Regions from separate parts of the Brevibacillus sp. SAFN-007a genome, predicted to be linked through region 1. Evidence: riboswitches for the same ligand, from Rfam matches in the RefSeq annotation. Region 1 holds a riboswitch; each other region holds the start of a gene.
What was found. A riboswitch is a leader RNA that binds a small molecule or an ion and turns the genes downstream of it on or off. The one in region 1 is predicted to bind S-adenosylmethionine.

Region 1 (4,255 bases):
ATTGCAGGGATTTGGCCCCCCGATCGAAGGCGCGATGAAAAGCTTCACGCATGGCCTCAATCGGAAAAGAATCCTCGGCTGGCAGTCCACCTGCAAGCGATAGCACTTGATTGCCTTGCGTCAGCTTCAAGATTTCCCGGACAGCCGAGGAGGATAATGCGTCTACTGATTTTGAAAAGGAATACTCCATCTCCCGTTCCCCCTTGATTTCGCTTATCCTTGTTTTATCACCGACACCAGGCAAAGTCCAATCCCCGCTAGCTATGGAGCAAATAGGTTTTGACTATGTGGAGCGAGTGCGGTACGCCTTTTCGAAAGCGCTCCACCACACGCAAAAAGCCCCTCTCCGCTAAAAAAGGGAAAGGGGCGAATATGTAGCTCGCTGGAATAATACTCTACGCGATGCGGACAACCCGCGATTTTTCTGCATGAGGCAGGAAGGACAGGTCCACATGGGTGCGCGCTTCCTCCAGCCCGATGTCTTCTGCCAGAAGCAACGCCTCTTCCTGGAAGGTCGGCGTACAGCTTCCTTCGTTCAGCTCACAGAGACGCTTCAGGCGTTTCAGGCGCTCTGCGCACTTTTCTTTCCGCATGCATTCATTGGCAAGCTCACATACATTGACGTGGCGCGCATCCGCGATCATGCTGATGTCGTCCACATGCACAATCAGCCGCTTGCCGTCCTCTGTCACGAAGCCGATCGAGCAAAAATGCGCACCTGACATTTCCAAACGAGTGAGAACCGCATTGGTGAAAACCTCTCCTGTGCGCAGTCGTACCTGAGCTGCTTCAATGGCTCCACCGATCTTCCGCTCGTTGGCGATCACCGTGTACATGTCCGTGTAACCGTTAATCTGATAGCGCATAGTACCCTCCTGCTCCTGATGAGATCAATTATCATTAACAACATCGTATAATGAAAATCATTATCTGTCAACGATGAGAATGATTTTTATTCCTAGTGCCCGTCTCATGATCTCAGCAGCAAGTATCGCGCGGGCAGCCTGGCTCCGGGGGGACTTCCTGCGCGGCAGCGTATCGCGCAGGCGTGCGGGAAGAGACCCGCTCGCCCATGGAACAAGCCTGAGCCGCAACAAAAAACCACACTCCCTTCCTCAGGGGGTGTGGTCACTCGCTCTCTTATTTCGTATTTGCAAAGATCCCCAGCTGCTCGATCCGCCGTACCGCTTCTGCCAGGCGTTGTTCGTCCGACAGCAGGGCGGCCCGCACGTAGCCTTCTCCGCTCGGGCCGAAGCCTACGCCAGGCGCGACGACCACGTGCGCTTTTTCCAGCAGCAAATCGGAGAACTCCACCGAAGTAAAGCCCGCCGGAACGGGGAGCCAGGCAAAAAACGAGCCTTGCGACGGCGGAGCCTGCCAGCCGATGCGATGCAAATGGGAGAACAGCGTATTGCGGCGGCTCTCGTAGACGGCCACCAGATCGCGCACGCACTGCTGCGAGTCTGTCATCGCCTTAGCCGCAGCCATTTGGACGGCCCCAAACAGACTGACGAAGTAGTGATCCTGAATCAGATTGATGAGTCTCACCAGCTCGCGGTTGCCGACCATCGCGCCCACGCGCCAGCCGGCCATATTGTACGTTTTGGACAGCGTGTAGAACTCTACTCCGACCTCTTTTGCCCCCGGCACCTGCATGAAGCTGACAGGCTTTTGGCCGTCGTAGCTGATCGCGCCGTACGCGAAGTCGTGACAGACAACGATCTCTTGCTTGCGCGCAAACCGGACGGTCTCCTCGTAAAAGGCAAACGGGGCATTCACCGCTGTCGGGTTATTCGGATAGTTCAAAAACATCAGCTTGGCGCGGTCCAAATCGGCTTGCGGGATTTTGCTGTAGTCGGGCAAAAACCGGTTTTCTGCCATCAGCGGCATCATGGACATCCGGCCGTTCACGACCGCGACGCCGGACCAGTAATCCGGATAGCCAGGGTCCGGCACGAGCGCTACATCGCCCGCGTTCATCAGCACCTGGCAAATTTCCACGAGTCCGGTCTTGCTTCCGAACAAAATCGCCACTTCTTCCTCCGGATCGAGGTCCACAGCAAATTCTTGCTTGTACCAGTGGGCGACCGCCTGCTTCAGCTCCAAGCGACCGGAGAATGGCGGATATTTGTGGTGCAGCGGATTTTCTGCCTGTGCCTTCAGCTCTTCCACAATATGCGGCGGGGTAGGCAAGTCCGGATTCCCTTGGCCCAGATTAATGACGTCATGCCCGCTAGCGATGACTTTGTTTACTTTTGCCACCAATGTCGCAAAAAACTGGGTCGGGAGCCGATCCATCATGTCGGAAGGTTGGATGCGCATCTGTCTTCAGTTCCTTTCTTTTTTGGCCAATGTACAGCAAAAACCCCCTCTTTCCGTACAGAAAAAGGGGGAGATCAAGCTTGGTCACGTCCTTATCTGTCAGGAATTCTCCTGCTGGAATTGGCACAGCATCTGCAACACGAAAAGCGTGCAGATCCGCTGCCGGGCTTCATAGGGCCAGTCCCTCCGCCTCTCTTTATAAGTAAATCACACGGAATATACTGTTTTAATCTTCTTCATACTACCTTGCCTGCTCCAAACGTGTCAAGATGCTTCGCACGGCCAACGAATTTTTCCTGGCTACAGCTTTTCCGCGGCCGTCGCAGGCACTTTTTGGACGCGGCCTTGAAAAGCGCTGTGCAGGGCGAAGAACAGCACAGACAAAAGAGCCAGCCCCGCCATGATGTACAAAAGCCCTTGCGCCTGGAGGTGCTGGAAAATGACGGCCCCGAGCAACGGTCCGAGCATGCGTCCCGCAGATCCCGTACCCGAGATCAGCCCTTGAATGAAGCCTTCGCGCCCCTGTGGGGTAAACTCCGCCGCCACGGCAGGTACGGCCGGCCAGACGAGCATCTCTCCCAGCGTCATAATGAACATTCCGGCGACGAAACCAGCGTAGGAGGTCGTCTGCGCCAAAATCAGCATCGACAGCACGAACACGTACGAGCCGAGCAGCATTTGCGCCCGGAGCGTGCGGGCGAAGCGGCGGATGACCCAGGCGATCAGCGGCTGGCCGAACAAAATCAGTCCGCCGTTGATCGTCCACAGCAAGCTGTACTGGCGCAAGGAAATGCCCAGCGATTGCATGTAGGTCGACAGCACCGTCGTCCACTGGACGTAGACCATCCAGCTGATGAACAGCCCGCTGCACAAGAGTAGCAAGGCGCCCCACGCCACTTTTTTCGTCGGCAGTTGCTGTAGCGGCGAAAGGGCCTCAACCGGTTTCCGATGGGCTGCCGGGGTTTGAACGGCAGCGGCGGGAGCGCCTGCTGTCTTGGCTTGCTCCGCCTGATGGCCCCGCTCTGTGACCGCCTTGAGTTGCCGAGGCAGGACGAGCGCGAACATGGTAAGCACGATCACTTGCGCGATGGCGTTGCCAAAGAACGTCCAGGCAAACGAAATACTCGCCAGCATGCCGCCGAGGGCAGAGCCAGCCGCCACCCCGGCATTGAGCGCGACGTAGATCATGTTGATTCCTTTGCGCCCGCCCTCCGGCCACAGGACGACAGCGAGTGCATTCATGACCGGAGACAGCGCGCCGTAAAACAGCCCGTTCATCAGCAGCAAGACCGTATAGACCAGAAAGTCATGCGTGACGCCAAGCCCGACCGAGACCAGAATGATGCCGAGGGAGGCAAAGACGATCGTACGCATTTTCCCCCAACGGTCGAACAGCATGCCGCCTGCGATGCTGCCGATCAGAAAAGCCCCCTGATTCCCTAACAGCAAAAAACCCGCTACGGTCAGCGGCTTCCCCAGATAGTCGTGGATATAGATGGTGACAAGCGGCCAAATACAGGCCATTCCTGTGGAAAACAGGATCGCAGCCATCGCCAGCAGACGAATGCTGCTCGGATAGGATTGCCATTTCTGTCTCATGGTCTAGTTCTCTCCCCGGCGAAAATCGCCGCTTTTTCCGCCCGTTTTGCTCACCAGGCAAGTCGGACCGATGACCATTCCTTTATCCATCGCCTTGCACATATCGTACACCGTCAGAGCAGCGGCGCTGACAGCGGTCAAGGCTTCCATCTCGACGCCCGTCTTCCCGGTCGTTCGCACACAGGCCTCAACGGCCAGCGTCGTCTCGTTTTCAAAAGCGAAGCGAATGTCGATTCCGGTCAAAGGCAGCGGATGGCACATCGGGATGATCTCCCACGTTTTTTTCGCTGCCAGGACACCTGCTACCTGTGCGACTGCCAGCACATCTCCCTTT
Region 2 (4,255 bases), on a different contig from region 1:
GGTACTGGTGAAGCAGATGCAAAAGCGCCTTCCATGTGTTGTGCGCCTTGGCGTAAGCGACCTCGCGCTGGACAGCAGGGGACAGTGCTTCGATCAGCTCGCGCCAGTAGGCGGGCGGCTGCTCCAGTGTGTGATGAATCTGCTCGTAAGTGGCAACGGCGATGCCCAACGCTGCTTCAAACAGCGGCGAAAAGGCGAATTGCACCTCGTAGGTCGTGCGTTCGCTCCCGATGTTCCATACTTGCAAGAGGCGATCATCCTTCCAATATTTGTAGTACGTCTCATTTTAAATGGTTCGAATTGTAAATTCAATATTTTTCGTATGATAGGTTAGATAGATTTCGAACGAGGATGTTTGCGTGTGGCAGGATGAGGGGAGATCGTCTGAAAGCAGCGAACAGAAAACAGCACCCGAAACTAGAAAAGCGGCACGCTTCTCCACGAGAGTTGCGTGCCGCTTTTTACGAGACAAAAACAAGCTTAGTTGACAGTAGAAGGCTGGACGGCGCGTTGCAAGGCCTGTTCCAGATCGCCAATGATGTCGTCGATCGCCTCTGTGCCCACCGACAGCCGGATCAGCCCCGGCGTTACCCCGGCCGCCGCCTGTTCCGCTTCATTCAACTGCTGGTGCGTCGTGCTGGCCGGATGGATGATGAGCGACTTGGAATCACCCACGTTGGCCAGGTGCGAGAACAGTTTCACGGATTCAATCAGTGTTTTGCCTGCCTTCACGCCGCCGCGAATGCCAAAGGTGAGGATGGCGCCAGCACCTTTGGGCAAATATTTTTGCGCCAGCGCGTAGTGGGCGTCGCCTTCCAGGCCAGGGTAGCTGACCCACTCGACCGCTGGATGCGCGGCGAGGAATCGGGCGACAGCCAGTGCGTTTTGGCTGTGCCGCTCGATACGCAGGTGCAGCGTCTCCAAGCCTTGCAGGAACAAAAAGGAGTTGATCGGGGCCACGGCTGCGCCGATATCGCGCTGCAACTGGACGCGGGCCTTGATGATGTAGGCGAGCGGTCCGACGGCTTCCGTATAGACGACGCCGTGGTAGCTCGGGTCCGGTGTCGTCAGGCCCGGGAATTTGCCGTTGTTCCAGTCGAACTTGCCGGAATCGACGATGATGCCGCCAATCGCTGTGCCGTGCCCGCCGATGAACTTGGTCGTGGAGTGGACGACGATGTCTGCGCCATGCTCGAATGGACGGCACAAGATCGGCGAAGCAAACGTATTGTCCACGATCAGCGGCACGCCGTGTTCGTGCGCGATGTCAGCGATTGCCTGCAAATCCGCTACGTCGATGCGCGGATTCCCGATCGTCTCGCAAAAGAGCGCTTTTGTCTTTTCATTGATGAACGCCCGGAAGTTTTCCGGATTGGACTGATCGGCAAAATGAACCTTGATGCCAAGACGCGGGAGCGTGTGCGCAAAAAGGTTGTACGTACCGCCGTACAAACTGCTCGATGCGACAATTTCATCCCCGGCTTGGGCGATATTCAAGATGGAAAAGGTGATCGCTGCCTGACCGGAGGAGGTTGCCAGAGCGCCGACGCCGCCTTCCAGGAGAGCTACGCGTTTTTCAAAGGCGTCCTGGGTCGGATTCATGATGCGGGTGTAAATGTTGCCGAACTCTTTTAAGCCAAACAGGTTGGCGGCATGCTCGGTGTCGCGGAAGACGTAGGAGGTCGTCTGATAGATCGGAACGGCGCGCGAACCTGTTACGGGATCTACTTCTTGCCCACCGTGTACAGCGAGGGTTTCCGGTTTCCATTGTTGCTGCTCAGACATGCGAATCTCTCCTTTATAGGGGGGATGGGGATAAAAAAACGGAGCCATCCTCTGAGTAGAAGTAGGCTCCGGTTAGACACGGGTATGCACTCATCTCTCAGAATCTATGGATTCTGCAGGAATTAGCACCGCGCAAGGCTCGCTTGCTGGTTGCCGGGTTTCATGGGGCCTGTCCCTCCACCGCTCTTGATGAATCTGTCGCTTCAATTGTTGTCATAATTGTATGAAAAACAACACTTCCCTGTCAATATCAAAAATATAAGTTATCAGGTTGGAATTGGTGGGATTGGAGGCGTCATCATAAACTGCCCGCAGCTGTCACAAATTTGTCCTCATCTATCGCCGCTTTCGCCGCCTGCGTCGTTAGAAAATGGCAAGACCCTATGATATGATGGGAGTGGCAGAAAACGACGAAACGATTGTCTTTATAGGAGGAACATACGCAATGAGCCAAGGCGTGAAGGAAATGACCCCGCAGGAGCTGTTGGAAAAGCTCGCGGCCAAAGAAAAGCTTCAGGTGATTGACGTACGTGAGGTGGAGGAGTGGAACGAAGGCCATATTAAAGAAGCCAAGCTGATTCCGCTCGGGTTTTTGCCGCATCGCCTCGACGAGCTGGACAAGGAGGTCCCCATCGTCATGGTGTGCCGCAGCGGCGCCCGCAGCCACAGGGCGACCGAATATTTGAGTGAGCTTGGCTTTGACGCTGCCAATATGGTCGGCGGTATGCTGGCTTGGCCTGGCGAGAAGGAAGTGTAAGCGAAACGCTCGCGACCGTGCTTGTAACGGCGAGACGCGATGGACGCGAAAAAGCAGCATGCGCCATGTACGCGGCAAAGCGGCGGACGCATGAGTCGAACAGGGGAGGAAGAAAATCGTGAGTGAAGAAGCACAGCAACAAAGGTCCGCGTTGCAGCGCCATTGGTTTGTGGTGCTTGCAGGCGTGATAATTCTCGCGATTGTAGGGGTGTTGGGCTACACATACATGGCAAAAGAGCCGATCCCCGTGATGAAGCCGATTGCCGATTTTACGTTGGACAACAGTGACGGCACTTCGTTTACGTTTTCGGAAGGCAAAGGCAAGGTGCGATTGGTCGAGTTCATGTTCACCAACTGTCCGGACATTTGCCCGGCGACGACGTACAACATGTCCAAGCTACAGGAGCAGCTCAAGGAGAAAAAGCTGTTCGGCGACAAGGTCGAGTTCATTTCCATCACCTTTGACCCGGATTTTGATACGCCAGAGGTATTGCAAGCATATGCAGCGAAGTTCAAGGCGGATCAGAGCGGCTGGAAGTTTTTGCGCGGCGATGCCCAGGCGGTGGAAAAGGTGACGAAGGATTTCGGGATGGCGGTAATGAAGCAGCCAGACGGTTCTTTTGCCCATACCGCTCGCATGTTTCTCGTCGATGGTGACGGTAACATGCGCCGCGCCTACGGAATGGCAGCCGACATGGACATGGAGCAGATGCTAAAGGACATGGAGCAGCTTGCGGACTAATCAGGTTGATTCCTCGTACGTGATCTGCACGACATGCTCGGTTTGATTTTCAAATTCAATATGCACCAGTAACGCCCACCTGCGATTGCCCTCCTGGAGCAAGAGCTTGAACGTCTCCTCCGACGTGGTGGGCGTTTTTGCTGTGCGCCCGACGTGTTGGTAGTCGACGATCTCGGCATGCGGATATTTTTTCAGCGTTTCCTGCATCGCCAATCGGCCCCATTTGGCGTAGGGCGGCTGAGCGCAGGCCGGGTCAATGGGGAAGAAGAAAACAAGCAGGATCGCTGCAACGGTGGTCAGGACGCTCCGCGCGAGGTGGATGGCTACAGAGGCTTGCATGGCGTACGACCTCCCTTTTTGTGTGGAAAACAAGCTTGCCATGTAGTTTGAAGTCTTTTTCCGTTGTCATTCGTAGAAAATAGTTACAGTGGGGATGATCGGACAGGTCGCGATCGGGTATCAGTTTGCGGCGATTGACCGAAGATGAATGTGTGGAATTGACAAGACTGGGTGAAACGAACGCTTCGCGTTGTGTTACAATAAGAATGGCATGCTTGGTTCGGGTTCCAAAATCATGCACGATGATGTTAGGAGGAAAAAGTTTGAGTGACGTTAAGATTTTCGCGATGGGCGGCCTCGGCGAGATCGGAAAAAATATGTATTGCGTCGAGTACGAAGATGAAATCATCATCATTGACTGCGGGGTGAAGTTCCCTGAGAACGAAATGTTCGGGATCGATCTGGTCATCCCCGATATCTCCTATTTGGTGGACAACCAGCACAAGATTAAAGCACTCTTGTTAACGCACGGACATGAGGATCACATCGGAGCGATTCCTTATATTTTCAAGCAAATCAACGTGCCGATCTACGGTGGTCGTCTGACCCTGGGCTTGGTCAAGGCGAAGCTGGAAGAGCATCGCATGCAAAATGACGTGAAGATGATTCCGATTTCGGAAGATACGGAGATC
Region 3 (4,255 bases), on a different contig from region 1:
TGGGTTATCTACCAGTTTAGGGAAAAAAACAGGCAGAAGCAAGGTGGGGAGGAAACGTTTGCCTAATGTCAGACAGGAAGGGTACAATAGACGTACATACGTTTACGAGGAGGCATCCGAATGGCTGAAACCGTATCCCAAACCTTGTCAGAAGAACTGTTCGCGCTCCTGCAAAAAGAGCGATTTGTCACACTGGGCACAGTCGATCACGAGACAGGGGCGCCATCGCTCAGTTCCTTGTCCTGGACATATGCGGTGAACAACGGACTCATCCGCTTTGCCGTGGATACCCGCTCGCGCATACTCGCCAATATTGCCAAAGAGCCGCAGGTCGTTCTGCATCTGATCGGCGCTGGCTCCTCTTTTGCGATCAACGGACGCGCGGCGCTCAAAGCCGAGCGGCTGGAGGGCGTTCCGCTGAAGCTGGCGGTGGTGGAGATTGCCATCGACTCCGTCCGGGACGTGATGTTTTACGGCTCGCGCATTTCCGTAGAGCCGCAGTACGAAAAGACGTACGACAAAAATGCGGCCGCAAAGCTGGACAATCAGGTCATGACCGCGCTGAAAAACGCCTGATCCGGACTTCTGCACAATAATGGAAAATCCTGTTGACAAGAAACCGTCGTATCCTTTAGTATTAGGTCATTCAAATTGAATAGCAAAACTTCTTATCCAGAGAGGCGGAGGGACTGGCCCGATGATGCCCGGCAACCAATCAACCGTATGTTCGTTCATACGGGGAGATAATGGTGCTAATTCCTGCAGAGTTATGTAACTCTGAAAGATGAGAAGGTCTTGCTTACGGTGACGTAAACAAAGCCTTCTTTCAGAGAAAAGGGGGCTTTTTTTCATGCCCCTCGCACATCATGGGAGGGAGAGAGTTGCGTATGAGATTGGAAACCAAATTAGTTCAGGCAGGCGTAGGCAGAGAAGAGAAAACGGGAGCGATCAGCTTTCCTGTCTACTATGCCACCGCATACCGCCACCCGGCATTGGGGCAGAGCACAGGCTATGATTATACACGTACGGCAAATCCGACCCGTGCCGTATTGGAAGAAGCGATTGCCGAGGCGGAATCAGGCGATGCCGGCTTTGCCTGCGCATCGGGAATGGCGGCGGTCCATACGGTGATGGGATTGTTTTCCCAGGGGGACCATCTCCTTGTGTCGCTCGATTTGTACGGAGGGACGTATCGCTTGTTCGAGCAGGTGCTTTCCCGCTACGGCCTGTCTTTTACCTACGTAGACCTGCGCGACCTGGAAGCGGTGCAAAACGCGCTGCGGGCCGAGACAAAGGCGATCTTCGTCGAGACGCCGACGAACCCGCTCATGCAGATTACCGATATTCGCCAAATCACCGAGCTGGCAAAGCGGCATGGACTTTTGACGATTGTCGACAATACGTTCATGACCCCGTATTGTCAACGCCCGCTGGAGCTTGGCGCAGATATCGTGCTGCACAGCGCGACGAAGTACCTGGGCGGCCACAACGATGTGCTGGCCGGACTGATCGTGACAAAAGGAGAGGAGTTGTCGGAAAAAATCCGGTTTTTGCACAATTCCATTGGCGCGGTATTGGGCCCGCAAGACAGCTGGCTGTTGGTACGCGGCATGAAGACATTGGCGCTGCGCATGGAAAGACATCAGGCAAACGCGCTGGCTGTGGCGAAAAAGCTGCAGGAGCATCCGGCTGTCTCCGAAGTATTCTACCCTGGACTGGAAGAGCATCCCGGGCATGCGATCCAGGCGAGTCAGGCAAGCGGTTTTAGCGGGATGGTTTCCTTTCGGGTCCGGTCTGCGGAGCAGGTGGGCTTGTTTTTGCAACATTTGCGTCTCGTCTCTTTTGCGGAAAGCCTTGGTGGCGTCGAGTCGTTGTGTACGTATCCGGCGACACAGACCCACGCTGACATGCCGCTGGAAGTGAGAGAATACGTCGGCGTGTGTGACCGATTGCTGAGACTGTCGGTAGGGATTGAGCATCCGGAAGACTTGATCGCGGATCTGTTTCAAGCGCTGGACGCGAGCCTTGCCGTTGTTGGGGGGGCTGTCCGATGAACTTCGCAACGAAGCTGCTTCACGGCTCAGCCTGCATCGATCCGGTTACAGGTGCGTCGTCGGTTCCGATCTACCAGGCATCCACGTTTCACCAGTTTGACCTCGACCAGCCAGGCGCTTATGACTACGCCCGTTCCGGCAATCCGACCAGGCACGCCCTGGAGGAAGCGATTGCCGCTCTCGAAGGCGGCGCCCGCGGCTTTGCCTTCTCCTCCGGCATGGCGGCCATCTCCAGCGTGTTCATGCTCTTTTCGGCCGGCGACCATATCGTAGTCGCGGAGGATGTGTACGGCGGCACCTTTCGTTTTTTGACCCGCGTGTTGTCGAGAATGGGCATTTCCGTTACGTTTGTCGATGCCACGCGCACAGAGGCCGTGCGCGAGGCGATTACGCCGGCTACCAAAGGGGTGTATCTCGAAACGCCGTCCAATCCGACGCTGAAAGTGACCGATATCGCAGCGGTGTCCGCCGTTGCCAAGGAGCACGGGCTGCTCGTGATTGTCGACAATACGTTTTTGACGCCGTACTATCAGCGGCCGCTGGAGCTGGGAGCGGATGTCGTCATTCACAGCGCGACCAAGTTTATTGGAGGGCACAGCGACGTTGTGGCGGGCCTGGCCGTGACGCGCGATGCCGCGCTCGGCGAGCAGCTTTACCTGATTCAGAACGGCATGGGCGCGATCCTTGGCGTGCAGGACTGCTGGCTGGTGATGCGCGGGTTGAAAACGCTCAAGGCACGGCTGGATGTCAGCACCAAATCAGCCGGAATTTTAGCGGAGTGGCTGTCAGCGCACCCGGGCGTGAACCGCGTGTACTATACGGGGCTGGCTGACCATCCGGGACATCTCGTCCAAAAACGGCAAGCAAGCGGTCACGGCGCGGTGCTGTCCTTCGATGTGGGGAGCCGCGAACGGGCCAAGGCGTTGTTTGATCGGGTGAAGCTGCCGATCGTGGCGGTGAGCCTGGGAGCGGTCGAGACGATTTTGTCGTATCCCGTGACGATGTCGCATGCAGCGATGCCAGCGGCGGAGCGGGAAGCACGCGGTATCACCGATGGCCTGATTCGGCTGTCCGCAGGGCTGGAAGACGTGGACGACTTGCTGGCGGACTTGAAGCAGGCACTGGATGCGCTGCCGCCCCTGAAGTCTGCCCCAACGCAAAAAGAGGCATTTTCCCGGGCGTAATCTCCCGAGGCGAATGCCTCCTTTTCTTTATGAGTTTATGGGGTGCCTGTACGGTTTGCGTTGATCTTGTCGTTTCCTTGCGGCAGAGAGCGGCCGTTTTGATTGATGCGCTGTTCATTTTCCTGCGAGGGCGTTTCCTCCCGCTGCCTTACGTCGCGCGGCAGCTGTGGAATGATGCGGCCGACGATATCGGCCAACTCCTCGGCAAAGCCCGAGATCGGGTGGCCCCGCCGGATGTCCGCAGCCATTTCCCTCAGCCGCTGGACGATGTCCGGATCGGCTGTCACGATCGCATTTGCGCCCTGCGGGTCTTCTTTCATCGCTTCGGCAACGGAGTACTTGATGACGCCGACCTCTGGCCGATCGAGATGGGCGTCCACATCGATCCCGACGACGGCGATCTTGCCGAGGACGACCGCTGTCGCTCCGTTGACCTTTTTCACGCGGGTAGCCAATTGCACAAGCCGATCGGCTGTCGCTTGCGAAGATTGGTTGTAAGAAGGTCCCGGGGCCGTTTGCTGGACGCGCTGGGTATGAGGCACTTGCTGGTTGGGCTGTGGCGCAGCCTGGTTGGCTGGCGGCTTGTTGTTAGACATGCACCCTGAAAAAAGCAGGCTGGCGCCTAGGCAACCGACGATTATCCGTTTCACACGCATTCTCCCTTTCCCGTAATGCCTCCTTGAGTGGAGGGCAGGTTACCTGTATTTTGTCCCCCCATCCCCAATTCATTCTGCCAAAGGGCCGTCTATCTCTGTCCGACAGAACATAGACTGTAGTACATCACGTCGCCACAATTGAGCATCCCTCCAAAAATTGCATACCGTATAGAAGAAGGGTAATAGGAGGCGAGATTTTGAAGAAAATCTACGTACTGGACACCAACGTACTCCTGCAAGATCCACGGGCGATGTTCTCTTTCGCTGACAACGAAATTGTCATACCCGCTGTGGTGTTGGAAGAAATCGATTCCAAAAAGCGGTACATGGATGAAATTGGCCGCAACGCACGGTACGTATC

Region 2: another riboswitch for S-adenosylmethionine. It lies ahead of ACTHO6_RS13345 (homocysteine synthase); the one in region 1 lies ahead of ACTHO6_RS07010 (pyridoxal phosphate-dependent aminotransferase).
Region 3: another riboswitch for S-adenosylmethionine. It lies ahead of ACTHO6_RS08735 (aminotransferase class I/II-fold pyridoxal phosphate-dependent enzyme); the one in region 1 lies ahead of ACTHO6_RS07010 (pyridoxal phosphate-dependent aminotransferase).

The regions. Positions count from the first base shown of each region.
Region 1 covers NZ_JBQCKK010000004.1:57,581-61,835, forward strand. Annotated here, with positions in the region: gene ACTHO6_RS07000 (PLP-dependent aminotransferase family protein) at 1-190, opposite strand, end outside; gene ACTHO6_RS07005 (hypothetical protein) at 396-866, opposite strand; gene ACTHO6_RS07010 (pyridoxal phosphate-dependent aminotransferase) at 1,141-2,322, opposite strand; SAM riboswitch class I at 2,412-2,527, opposite strand; gene ACTHO6_RS07015 (MFS transporter) at 2,623-3,921, opposite strand; gene moaC (cyclic pyranopterin monophosphate synthase MoaC) at 3,925-4,255, opposite strand, start outside.
Region 2 covers NZ_JBQCKK010000011.1:58,804-63,058, reverse strand. Annotated here, with positions in the region: gene ACTHO6_RS13350 (ArsR/SmtB family transcription factor) at 1-247, opposite strand, end outside; gene ACTHO6_RS13345 (homocysteine synthase) at 481-1,785, opposite strand; SAM riboswitch class I at 1,873-1,981, opposite strand; gene ACTHO6_RS13340 (rhodanese-like domain-containing protein) at 2,231-2,542, shown strand; gene ACTHO6_RS13335 (SCO family protein) at 2,661-3,284, shown strand; gene ACTHO6_RS13330 (YqzG/YhdC family protein) at 3,285-3,623, opposite strand; gene rnjA (ribonuclease J1) at 3,869-4,255, shown strand, end outside.
Region 3 covers NZ_JBQCKK010000005.1:164,318-168,572, reverse strand. Annotated here, with positions in the region: gene ACTHO6_RS08740 (pyridoxamine 5'-phosphate oxidase family protein) at 121-576, shown strand; SAM riboswitch class I at 666-791, shown strand; gene ACTHO6_RS08735 (aminotransferase class I/II-fold pyridoxal phosphate-dependent enzyme) at 888-2,054, shown strand; gene ACTHO6_RS08730 (trans-sulfuration enzyme family protein) at 2,051-3,238, shown strand; gene ACTHO6_RS08725 (YhcN/YlaJ family sporulation lipoprotein) at 3,274-3,894, opposite strand; gene ACTHO6_RS08720 (PhoH family protein) at 4,092-4,255, shown strand, end outside.